DNA from 2 places in the Streptomyces sp. 71268 genome. Region 1 is predicted to be linked to the other one. Evidence: predicted binding sites of a transcription regulator. Region 1 holds the regulator's gene; the other holds the start of a gene.
What was found. The regulator HrcA, encoded in region 1, represses chaperone genes, less so after heat shock. The targets are predictions, from matches to a motif close to TTNGCACTCNGNNNNNCNGAGTGCNAA.
Positions count from the first base shown of each region.

Region 1 (5,674 bases):
TGGTCGCGGGCTGCGGCATGAAGAGGTTGACGCCGAAGGGCACGTCGCTCTGCGCCCGCAGGTGCTTGATCTCCTCGTACATCGCCGCCGGCGTCTTGTACCCGGCGGCGAGGAAGCCGAGGCCGCCGGTCGCGCCCACGGCGGCTGCGAGCTGCGGGCGCGAGGCGCCGCCCGCCATGGGGGCCTGCACGATCGGATACCGGGAGAGACCGGTCAACGCGGAGGACATGACCACATCGTGTCACGCCCTCCACAGCACCGGGTAACGCCCCCGAGCGTCCACTCCGTGGACGCCCGCCACGCACTCCCCACCTGCCGGGCACGCGCCGTTCACGCGGTGCGCACGCCGCCCACACGTACGGAAGCGGCACCGTGCCCTCCCGCGCCCCGGCGCACCGCCCGCTCCCGCCCCGGCGCTCACCGCGCCGACGCACCCACGCGAAGGGCGCCGGTCCCGTACGCGACGGAACCGGCGCCCACCGGCGATTCATGGCCCGAGCAGCCGGGCCGGGCCTCAGCGGCCGTTGAACGCGTCCTTGAGCCGCGAGAACAGCCCCTGCTGGCCTGGCTTGAATTCGCCCAACGGGCGCTCCTCGCCCCGCAACTTGGCCAACCTGCGCAGGAGTTCCTCCTGCTCGGGGTCGAGCTTGCTCGGGGTGGTGACCTCCACGTGCACGATGAGCTGGCCCCGGCCGCCGCCGCGCAGGTGCGTCACGCCGCGCCCGTGCAGCGGGACCGACTGGCCGGACTGGGTGCCCGGCCGGATGTCGATCTCCTCCAGGCCGTCCAGCGTCTCCAACGGCACCTTGGTGCCGAGCGCAGCCGCCGTCATCGGGATGGTGACCGTGCAGTGCAGGTCGTCGCCGCGCCGTTGGAAGACCGGGTGCGACGCCTCGTGGATCTCCACGTACAGGTCGCCGGCGGGGCCGCCGCCCGGGCCGACCTCGCCCTCGCCCGCGAGTTGGATGCGGGTGCCGTTGTCCACGCCCGCGGGGATCTTGACCGTGAGCGTGCGGCGCGAGCGCACCCGTCCGTCGCCCGCGCACTCGGGGCACGGCGTGGGCACCACGGTGCCGAAGCCCTGACACTGCGGGCACGGCCGCGAGGTCATGACCTGCCCGAGGAAGGAGCGGGTGACCTGGGAGACCTCGCCGCGACCGCGGCACATGTCACAGGTCTGCGCCGAGGTGCCGGGCGCGGCACCCTCGCCGCTACAGGTCGTGCACACGATCGCCGTGTCGACCTGGATCTCCTTGGTGGTCCCGAACGCCGCCTCGTCCAGCTCGATGTCGAGCCGGATCATGGCGTCCTGGCCACGCCGGGTCCGCGAGCGCGGGCCGCGCTGGGAGGCGGTGCCGAAGAAGGCGTCCATGATGTCGGAGAAGTTGCCGAAGCCGGCACCGAAGCCGCTCTGGCCGCCGCCCGACGCGTTGGACAACGGGTCGCCACCGAGGTCGTAGACCTGCTTCTTCTGCGGGTCCGACAACACCTCGTAGGCGGCGTTGATCTCCTTGAAGCGCTCTTGCGTCTTCGGGTCGGGGTTGACGTCCGGGTGAAGCTCACGCGCGAGCCTGCGGAACGCCTTCTTGATCTCGTCCTGAGAGGCATCGCGCCGCACGCCCAGGACGGCGTAGTAGTCCGTCGCCACTTACGACTCCGCCAGGATCTGTCCGACGTATCGTGCCACTGCGCGTACCGCTCCCATCGTTCCGGGGTAGTCCATGCGGGTCGGTCCGACCACGCCGAGTTTTGCGACTGCCTCGTCGCCCGAACCGTAGCCGACAGCGACCACGGATGTGGAGTTCAGGCCCTCGTGAGCGTTCTCATGACCGATTCGCACGGTCATGCCCGAATCCTTGGCCTCGCCGAGCAGCTTCAGGAGGACGACCTGCTCCTCCAGGGCCTCGAGCACCGGCCGGATGGTGAGCGGGAAGTCGTGGCCGAACCGGGTGAGGTTGGCCGTGCCGCCGATCATCAGCCGCTCTTCGGTCTCCTCGACCAGCGTCTCAAGCAGCGTCGCGAGGACCGTGGAGACCGTACCCCGGTCCTCCTGCTCAAACGATTCCGGCAGGTCCTGCACGAGTTGCGGCACGTCCGCGAACCTGCGCCCGACCACCCGACTGTTCAGGCGCGCCCGCAGGTCCGCCAGGGCCGTCTCGCCCACGGGCGCCGGGCAGTCCACCATCCGCTGCTCGACCCGGCCCGTGTCGGTGATCAGTACGAGCATCACGCGGGCGGGAGCGAGCGCGAGCAACTCGACGTGGCGCACCGTGGAGCGGGTCAGCGACGGGTACTGCACCACCGCGACCTGCCGGGTGAGCTGGGCGAGCAACCGCACCGTGCGCCCCACCACGTCATCGAGGTCCACCGCGCCGTCCAAAAAGTTCTGGATGGCCCGGCGCTCCGCCGGTGAGAGCGGCTTCACACCGGCCAGCCGGTCCACGAACAGGCGGTAGCCCTTGTCGGTGGGGATGCGGCCGGCGCTGGTGTGCGGCTGGGCGATGAAGCCCTCGTCCTCAAGCGCGGCCATGTCGTTACGCACCGTGGCCGGCGAGACGCCGAGCTGGTGCCGCTCGGTCAGCGCCTTGGAGCCCACCGGCTCCTCCGTGCCGACGTAGTCCTGGACGATGGCGCGAAGAACCTCAAGTCTGCGTTCGCTCAGCACCGCGCACACCTCCAGTCAAACCGTCTATCAGGGGACTTTTCCTGGCACTCATCACACCCGAGTGCCAAATCCCCTGAGCCAGTGTACGGCCGGTCGCCACGGTCCGGGCAAGAGTGGCCCCGGTCGCTGACGGGTGGGGGCTGGAAACCGCCACCGCACCGGCCGGGCGGGCCGCCCCGCCGGGGACTAGCGTCTCCCCCATGGACAGCGTGACGGAAGAGCGCGTACGCGAGCGCTGGGAGGTGCTCGCGCCGGATGTCGCCCGGCGCCGGCTGCCCGGCTGGGACGCCACGGTCGGGGCCGTGGCCGGCCCGGAGGGCGTCCTCGTGGTGGACACCGGGGCGACGCTGCGTGAGGGCGCCGAGATCCGCCGGGAGGTGCGCGCCCTGTTCGGCCGCCCGGTCACCCACGTCGCCCTCACCCACCCGCACTTCGACCACGTGCTCGGCACGGCCGCCTTCGCCGGCGTACAGGTATACGGGGCGGCGGGGCTCGCGGACGTGCTGGAGCGGGGGCGGGAGGCGTTGCGCGCGGACGCGGTGCGCCACGGCGCCGACCCCGAGGCGGTCGCCGAGGCCGTCGACCTGCTGGTCTGCCCCCGGCACTCGGTGAGCGGCGAGGTGACCGTCGGGCTCGGCGCCGGACGCCAGGTGCTGCTGGCCAACGTCGGCCCCGGCCACACCGGGCACGACCTGACCGTCCTGGTACCGGGCCGGCCCGAGGTCGTCTTCTGCGGCGACCTGGTCGAGGAGTCCGGCGAACCGCAGGCGGGCCCGGACGCGGTCCCGGCCCGGTGGCCGGCGGCCCTCGACCGGCTGCTGACGCTCGGCGGCGAGGACGCGGTGTACGTGCCGGGGCACGGGGCGGTCGTGGACGCGGCGTACGTCCGCGCGCAGCGCGCGGAGTTGGCCCGCCGCTACGCGACGGCGCCCTGACCGGCGCCCACCGACCCAATTCACGCGCGGGGCACGCGCCGGCGCCCGCGGGCGGGCCTGTGCGGCGAGCGGGCCAGACGGCAAGCGGGCCCGGGCGGGGTGGCGTACGCGGTACGGCGCACGCGGTGGCGGCCCGCGGCACCGCGCACGCCGCGCGCGCCGGGGCGTGATGGGGGGACGCCGGGCGCGGTGGGTGCGCCGGGCGGGAGCCGGGCGGAAGCTATCGTCTGCCGCATGCGCAGCAGACAGTACGGGCCCGACCTGACCCCGCCCTGGAAGAAGCCCACATCCGTGCCCGAGGTGGCGGCCGAGGTGGATCTCGTGGTGGAGGAGGTGGCCACCGGCTTCTGCGGCGCCGTCATCCGCTGCGAGAAGACCGCCGAGGGCCCGACCGTCACCCTGGAAGACCGTTTCGGCAAGCACCGGGTGTTCCCACTGAGCCCGGCCGGCTTCCTGCTGGAGGGCCGCCCGGTCACCCTCGTACGGCCACGGCCCGGCGCCGGCGCGGCGCCGGCGGCCGGGGGTGGCGGGAAGGCGCGCACCGCTTCCGGCTCGATCGCCGTCCCCGGGGCGCGCGCCCGGGTCGCCCGCGCCGGGCGCATCTACGTGGAAGGCCGCCACGACGCCGAGTTGGTCGAGCGGGTGTGGGGCGATGACCTGCGCATCGAGGGCGTGGTCGTGGAGTACCTGGAGGGCGTCGACGACCTGCCCGCCATCGTCCGGGAGTTCGCCCCGGCCCCGGACGCCCGGCTCGGCGTCCTGGTCGACCACCTGGTGCCCGGCTCCAAGGAGTCCCGCATCGCGGCGGAGGTCAGCGCGGACGGCGGCGACGTGCTCGTCGTCGGGCACCCGTACATCGACATCTGGCAGGCCGTGAAGCCCGCCTCGCTGGGCATCCCCGCCTGGCCCGTGATCCCGCGCGGCCAGGACTGGAAGACGGGCGTGTGCCGCGCCCTGGGCTGGCCGGAGAACACGGGCGCGGCCTGGCAGCGGATCCTGGGCTCGGTCCGCTCGTACAAGGACCTGGAGCCGGAACTGTTGGGCCGGGTCGAGGAGTTGATCGACTTCGTCACGGCCCCGGCGTGAGGCGCGGCCGTCGGCTCCCGACGTGTGACGTGCGGGCAACGGCGTACGGCCCCGACGTGCTGGGCTACGGCCCCGCGGGCAGGGTGCCGAACTCCGAGGTGTCCAGCTCGATGTCCAGCACACCGATCGGCACCGGCTCGCCGAACTCGCTGGTGCGCTCGGTTCGGTAGTCGGCCGCCTCGCCCGCGCCGTACGGCTCGGTCAGCAGCACGCAGGTCGCCGCGTACGGGTCGATGACCAGGTACGCGGGGACCTGCCCGGCGGCGTAGATCGAGCGCTTGGTGACGTGGTCCCGGTGATTGCTCGTCTTGGAGACGACCTCCAGGAGGAGGGTGGTCGCCGGCGCTGGTACGAGCCGGGAGCGACCGTCGAAGGCGTCGTGCTCGATGACGACGAGGTCCGGCTGCGGCTCGCTGGCCTCGCCGGGGATGGCGATGTCCTGCCTCTGCATCGGATACCAGCGGTTCTGCGGAATCTGGTTCTGCACCTGCAGAACGATCATGTTGTGGACCCAGTCGGGCCCGCTGGTCATGACGATCTCCCCGCGGATCAGCTCCGCCCTGAGTTCACCGGGAGCCTCCAGCGTCGCGAAGATCTCCCTGATGTCGGTCACCAGACGGGCCTTCGCACCACTCATCCCCGTGGACCTCCCCATGTGCGCCGCGACGTGTGGGGGCAGCGTAGAAACGACCGGGAGCAGGGCGTCGGGCTCCCGCACGCATTCACCCGTTCGAGCGGCCAGCCCGCCGGCCACTCCGTCCGTCAGCAAGCCGGTCAGTCAGCCGCTCAGTCAGTCAACAAGGTCCCGCACCACCGCGTCGGCCAGCAGTCGGCCGCGCAGGGTCAGTACGGCGCGGCCCCGCTCGTACGGGTCCGGCTGTAGCAGGCCGTCGGACAGGGCGCGCTCCGCAGCGCGTGCGCCGGCGGGGGCGAGGATGTCCAGCGGGCAGCCGTCCGCGAGGCGCAGTTCCAGCAGGATGCGCTCCAC
Region 1 covers NZ_CP114200.1:6,072,879-6,078,552, reverse strand. Annotated here, with positions in the region: gene OYE22_RS24055 (nitronate monooxygenase) at 1-229, opposite strand, end outside; gene dnaJ (molecular chaperone DnaJ) at 515-1,648, opposite strand; gene hrcA (heat-inducible transcriptional repressor HrcA) at 1,649-2,665, opposite strand; gene OYE22_RS24040 (MBL fold metallo-hydrolase) at 2,866-3,600, shown strand; gene OYE22_RS24035 (DUF3097 domain-containing protein) at 3,835-4,686, shown strand; gene OYE22_RS24030 (Uma2 family endonuclease) at 4,751-5,323, opposite strand; gene hemW (radical SAM family heme chaperone HemW) at 5,477-5,674, opposite strand, start outside.

Region 2 (5,674 bases), 2.7 Mb from region 1:
GGCGGATCGGGCGCTCGCTGCTCCTCGAGGTGACCTCGCCGCGCACGCCGTGCCGCACCTTCGCGGGCTTCCTCGGCGAGCAGCGCTGGGTGAAACGGTTCACCCAGGCCGGCCTGCCCGGCGCGTACCTGCGCGTGATCGAGCCGGGCGAGATCAGCGCCGGGGACGCCATCGAGATCGCGCACCGCCCCGAACACGAGGTGAGCGTCGCCTTCCTGTTCCGCGCCAACACCGGCGAGCCCGACCTGTGGCCACGGGTGTTGGCGGCCGGCCGGGCGCTGCACCCGGAGGCGTACGAGAAGGCGCTGCGGCGCGCGAACGCGGGCGCGCGCCGCGAGAGTTCCTAGTTCGTCCCGCTCGGCCCGGCCGTGCGACGCGCCGCGCGGCCGGGCCGCGGCACTGACCAGGGCGCCCGCGCCCGTCCGCGCGCCGGGGCCGGATAGCGTGCCCCGTATGACGACTGCACTGATCACGGGAGCGACGGCGGGCATCGGCGCGGCGTTCGCGCGGCGACTGGCCGCACAGGGCACCGCGCGAGCCAAGGGGCACGGGGCCGGGCACAACCTGGTGCTGGTGGCGCGCGACGCGGGGCGGCTGCGGGAGCAGGCCGCGGAGTTGCACGACCGGCACGGCGTGGAGGTCGAGGTGCTGCCCGCCGACCTGTCGGAGGACGCGGGCATCGCGGCCGTCGAGGAGCGGCTCCAGGACCGCGCGCGCCCGGTTGACCTGCTGGTCAACAACGCCGGGTTCGGCAACAAGGGCCAGTACCTCGACGTCCCGGTGGCGGACGAGCTGACGATGCTGAAGGTGCACTGCGAGGCCGTGTTGCGGCTGACCACCGCGGCCGTGGTGCCGATGCGCGAGCGGGGCCGGGGCGGGGTGGTGAACGTGGCCTCGGTCGCGGCGTTCGTGCCGCGCGGCACCTACGGCGCGAGCAAGGCGTGGATCGTGCAGTTCACTCAGGGCGCGGCCCACGACCTCAGCGACTCGGGGGTGCGGCTGATGGCGCTGTGCCCGGGATTCGTACGGACGGAGTTCCACCAGCGGGCCGGAATGAACACCGAGAGCATCCCCGGCTGGATGTGGCTGGACGCGGACCGACTGGTGGACGCGGCGCTCAGGGACCTGGCCCGTGGCAAGTCGCTGTCGGTGCCCGACCCCCGGTACAAGGCGCTGACCGGCCTGGCCAGGCTCGCGCCCCGCGCCGCGCTGGCCCGCGCCTCCTCCAGGACCGGCCGCCGCTACGGGCCGCGCTGACGCCTGTCCCAGGTTTCTGAACCGGTCGCGTACGTGGGCGAGTTGGCGCCCTGTTTCCGTACGCCTCGTACGCCTCGTACAGCACGCGGGCTCCGCACGACCGGCGTCCAGCGCGGCGTGCCCCGCGCGGCCGGATGTCAGGGCCATGTCCAGCACGGCCAGGGGGCGGGGCGGTGGCCGACGCGCCGAGGCCCGGCGTTCCCCCTGGGGGGAGCGCCGGGCCTCGTCGGTGGTACTGGCTGATCCGGGGATCAGTGGGAGTGGCCGTGACCGTGGCCCGCCTCGGGCTCCTCCTCGGCCGGCTTCTCCACCACCAGGGTCTCGGTGGTGAGCAGCAGCGACGCGATGGACGCGGCGTTCTCCAGGGCGGAGCGGGTGACCTTGACCGGGTCGATGACGCCGGCCTTGATCAGGTCGCCGTACTCGCCGGTCGCGGCGTTGAAGCCCTGACCCTTCTCCAGGTCGGCGACCTTGGAGGTGATGACGTAGCCCTCAAGGCCGGCGTTCTCGGCGATCCAGCGCAGCGGCTCGACGACCGCGCGGCGGACGACGGCGACACCGGTGGCCTCGTCGCCCTCCTTGCCCAGGCCGTCCTCCAGCGCCTTGGCGGCGTGGACGAGCGCGGAGCCACCACCGGAGACGATGCCCTCCTCGACCGCGGCGCGGGTCGCGGAGATGGCGTCCTCCAGGCGGTGCTTCTTCTCCTTCAGCTCCACCTCGGTGGCGGCGCCGACGCGGATCACGCACACGCCACCGGCCAGCTTCGCGAGGCGCTCCTGGAGCTTCTCGCGGTCCCAGTCGGAGTCCGTGGCGTCGATCTCGGCCTTGATCTGCGCGACCCGGCCCTTGACGTCGTCGGCGTTGCCGCCGCCGTCCACGATGGTGGTGTCGTCCTTGGTGATGGTCACGCGGCGGGCGGTGCCGAGCACGTCCAGGCCGGCCTGGTCGAGCTTGAGGCCGACCTCCTCGGCGATGACGGTCGCACCGGTGAGGGTGGCGATGTCGCCGAGCATGGCCTTGCGGCGGTCACCGAAGCCGGGGGCCTTGACGGCCACGGCGTTGAACGTGCCGCGGATCTTGTTGACGACGAGGGTGGACAGCGCCTCGCCCTCGACGTCCTCGGCGATGATCAGCAGCGGCTTGGAGGCACCCTGCTGGATGACCTTCTCAAGCAGCGGCAGCAGGTCCTGGATGGAGCTGATCTTGCCCTGGTGGATCAGGATGTACGGGTCGTCGAGGACGGCCTCCATACGCTCCTGGTCGGTGACCATGTACGGGGACAGGTAGCCCTTGTCGAAGGCCATGCCCTCGGTGAAGTCCAGCTCCAGGCCGAAGGTGTTGGACTCCTCGACGGTGATGACACCGTCCTTGCCGACCTTGTCCATCGCCTCGGCGACCAGCTCGCCGACCTGCTTGTCCTGGGCGGACAGACCGGCGACGGCCGCGATGTCGGACTTCTCGTCGATCGGGCGGGCGGTCGCGAGGAGGTCCTCGGAGATCGCCTTGACCGCGGCGTCGATGCCCTTCTTCAGGGCGGCCGGGGAGGCGCCGGCGGCGACGTTGCGCAGGCCCTCGCGGACCAGCGCCTGGGCCAGCACGGTGGCGGTGGTGGTGCCGTCACCCGCGATGTCGTTGGTCTTGGTCGCCACCTCCTTCACGAGCTGGGCGCCCAGGTTCTCGTACGGGTCCTCGACCTCGACCTCACGGGCGATGGTGACGCCGTCGTTGGTGATGGTCGGGGCGCCGAACTTCTTGTCGATGACGACGTTGCGGCCCTTGGGGCCGATCGTCACCTTGACGGCGTCAGCGAGCTTGTTGACACCGCGTTCGAGGGCGCGACGGGCGTCCTCATCGAACTTCAGGATCTTCGCCATGGTTGCCTAGAGTCCTCTCCAAAGTGCCGCGCCCCGGACGCCCGGTTGTTCAGACACGGGTGGCCGGGGCGCAGATCACGTAAAACTGGGTGAATTACTTCTCGATGATCGCGAGCACGTCGCGAGCCGAGAGGACGAGGTACTCCTCGCCGTTGTACTTCACCTCGGTGCCGCCGTACTTGCTGTAGAGCACGACGTCGCCGACGGAGACGTCGAGCGGAAGACGGTTGCCGTCCTCGAAGCGGCCCGGGCCCACGGCCAGGACGACGCCCTCCTGGGGCTTCTCCTTAGCGGTGTCCGGAATGACCAGGCCCGAGGCCGTGGTCTGCTCGGCGTCGAGCGGCTGGACCACGATGCGGTCCTCAAGCGGCTTGATGGCAACCTTGGAGCTGGCGGTCGTCACGATCCGACCTCCCCCTTCGGAGATCTCACGGGGTTAACTGTCTGAGGTGGCGACCTGGTAGATCCGTCGTCGCGGGTGCCGGATCTGCCCGTCGCTGTGTTTGGCACTCCGCGATGTGGAGTGCCAGCCCTGAGACTAGGACGCGGTTAGCACTCGGTCAAGCGGAGTGCCAACGCGGCGCCGCACGCCGGGTCGCGCACGGGGCGCGTCGGGGGCGCGTGCGGAGCGCGGGCCGGGCCACGTACGGGTCGCGTGCGGGGCATGGGCCGGGTCGCCTGCGGAACATGTTCGGAGCGCGGGCCGGGCGTGTCCGGGTCGGCCGCTGGCCCGCGCCGCCCGGTCGCGGGCGCGCTGCGAGAATGGGCCGGTGAGCGCGACCACCCTGCCCGTCGAGACCTTCCACGCCCTGCTGACCGACGAGGGGCAGGCCCTGCTCGGCGCGCTGCGCGACCTCGACCCGGCCGCCGAGCTGACCGCCGCCACCCGGCTGCGCCGCGACCACCCGGCCGAGCTGGTCTCGGCCGCGATCGGCCAGGCGCGGCTGCGGCAGCGGGCGGTGGCGAAGTTCGGCGCGGCCGACGCGTACCGGATGTACTTCACGCCCGACGGCGTCGAGCAGGCCACCCGCGCCACCGTGGCCGCGCACCGGGCGGAGCGGTTCGCGGGCCTCGGGGCGCGCCGACTGGCCGACCTGTGCTGCGGCGTCGGCGGCGACGCGATCGCGCTGGCGCGCGCCGGCGTGCGGGTGCTCGCCGTCGACCGCTCCCCGCTCACCTGCGCCGTCGCCCACGCCAACGCGGCGGCGCTGGGTCTCGCCGAGCTGATCGAGGTGCGCTGCGCCGACGTCGCCGACGTGGACACCTCCGGTTACGACGCGGTCTTCGTCGACCCGGCGCGGCGGGCCGCCGGGCGGGGCGGCTCCACGACCGGCGGCCGGGGCCGGATCTTCGACCCCCAGGCGTACTCGCCCCCGCTGTCCTGGGCCGTCGGCGCCGCCCGCGCCACCCCGCACGCGGCGCTGAAGGTCGCGCCCGGCGTGCCGCACGAGGCGATCCCGCCGGACGCCGAGGCGGAGTGGATCTCGGACGGCGGGGACGTGAAGGAGGCCGTGCTGTGGTTCGGCACGACCCCGGGCGCCCGCCGCGCGACCCTGCTGCCCGGCGGGGCCTCGCTGACCGGCGCGGGACTGCCGGACCCCGAGCCGGGCCCGGTGGGCCGCTGGCTGTACGAGCCTGACGGGGCGGTGATCCGGGCCCACCTGGTCGCGGACGTGGCCCAGCGGGTCGGCGGGCGGCTGATCGACCCGACGATCGCGTACGTCACGGCGGACGAACTGGTGCCGACCCCGTACGCCAGCGCGTACGAGATCACCGACGTGCTCCCGTTCAACGTCAAGCGCCTCAAGGCGCTGTTGCGCGAGCGGGAGGTCGGGGTGCTGACGGTGAAGAAGCGCGGGTCGCCGGTGACGCCCGAGGAACTGCGCAAGAAGGTCAGGCCACAGGGCCCGGCGTCGGCGACGGTGTTCCTGACCCGGGTGGCCGGTGCCCCCTCCATGCTGATCGGCCACCCGGCGGAGCCGGCGGAGTGAGCCGCCCGCCTGTGCGGCCCGTACGCCCCAGCTCTACGGCGACCACGGCGCGGGGGGCGATGACCGGTCCGACGACGATCCCGGCGCTGAACGACAGGAAGGCCGGGCCGGCGTCGGAGGAGGCGGCGACGGTGCGAGGGGCGGGAGCGGGTGGCGCGCGCGCCATCGGGCGGTCGGTGGGCCGGCCTCCGCGCCTGGAGCTTCAGCGGCTGCCGTGGATGGTCGAGGTGCTTGGCCTCGGACACGTCACCGACCAGGGCGCCGTGTGGATGGCGGGCGACCTCGCCCACCACGCCGCCACCGACCGCCGCGCCAGCGAGGCCACCGACGGCCCGACGCCCCGCCCGGTCCCCGACATGCTCACGCCCGGGTGCGTGGTCTTCCAGCCCCGGCTGACCTCGCTCGGCGACCAGTGGCACGAGGTCGCGAGCGCCCGCGACGTACCGAACGGGCCGCACGCGCTCGTCGACGGCCTGCTCGCCCCCGGGGCGGTGAAGGGATGAGCCAGCCACTACGGATCGTGCCCGACGAGCCGTTCCCCGAGGTCGGCAC
Region 2 covers NZ_CP114200.1:3,359,424-3,365,097, forward strand. Annotated here, with positions in the region: gene OYE22_RS12535 (MOSC domain-containing protein) at 1-347, shown strand, start outside; gene OYE22_RS12540 (SDR family oxidoreductase) at 454-1,257, shown strand; gene groL (chaperonin GroEL) at 1,509-3,131, opposite strand; gene groES (co-chaperone GroES) at 3,226-3,534, opposite strand; gene OYE22_RS12555 (class I SAM-dependent methyltransferase) at 3,902-5,122, shown strand; gene OYE22_RS12560 (hypothetical protein) at 5,182-5,625, shown strand; gene OYE22_RS12565 (hypothetical protein) at 5,622-5,674, shown strand, end outside.
Region 2: groES (co-chaperone GroES) is a predicted target of HrcA. The motif match lies at 3,681-3,707, and genes of this name have one in related genera.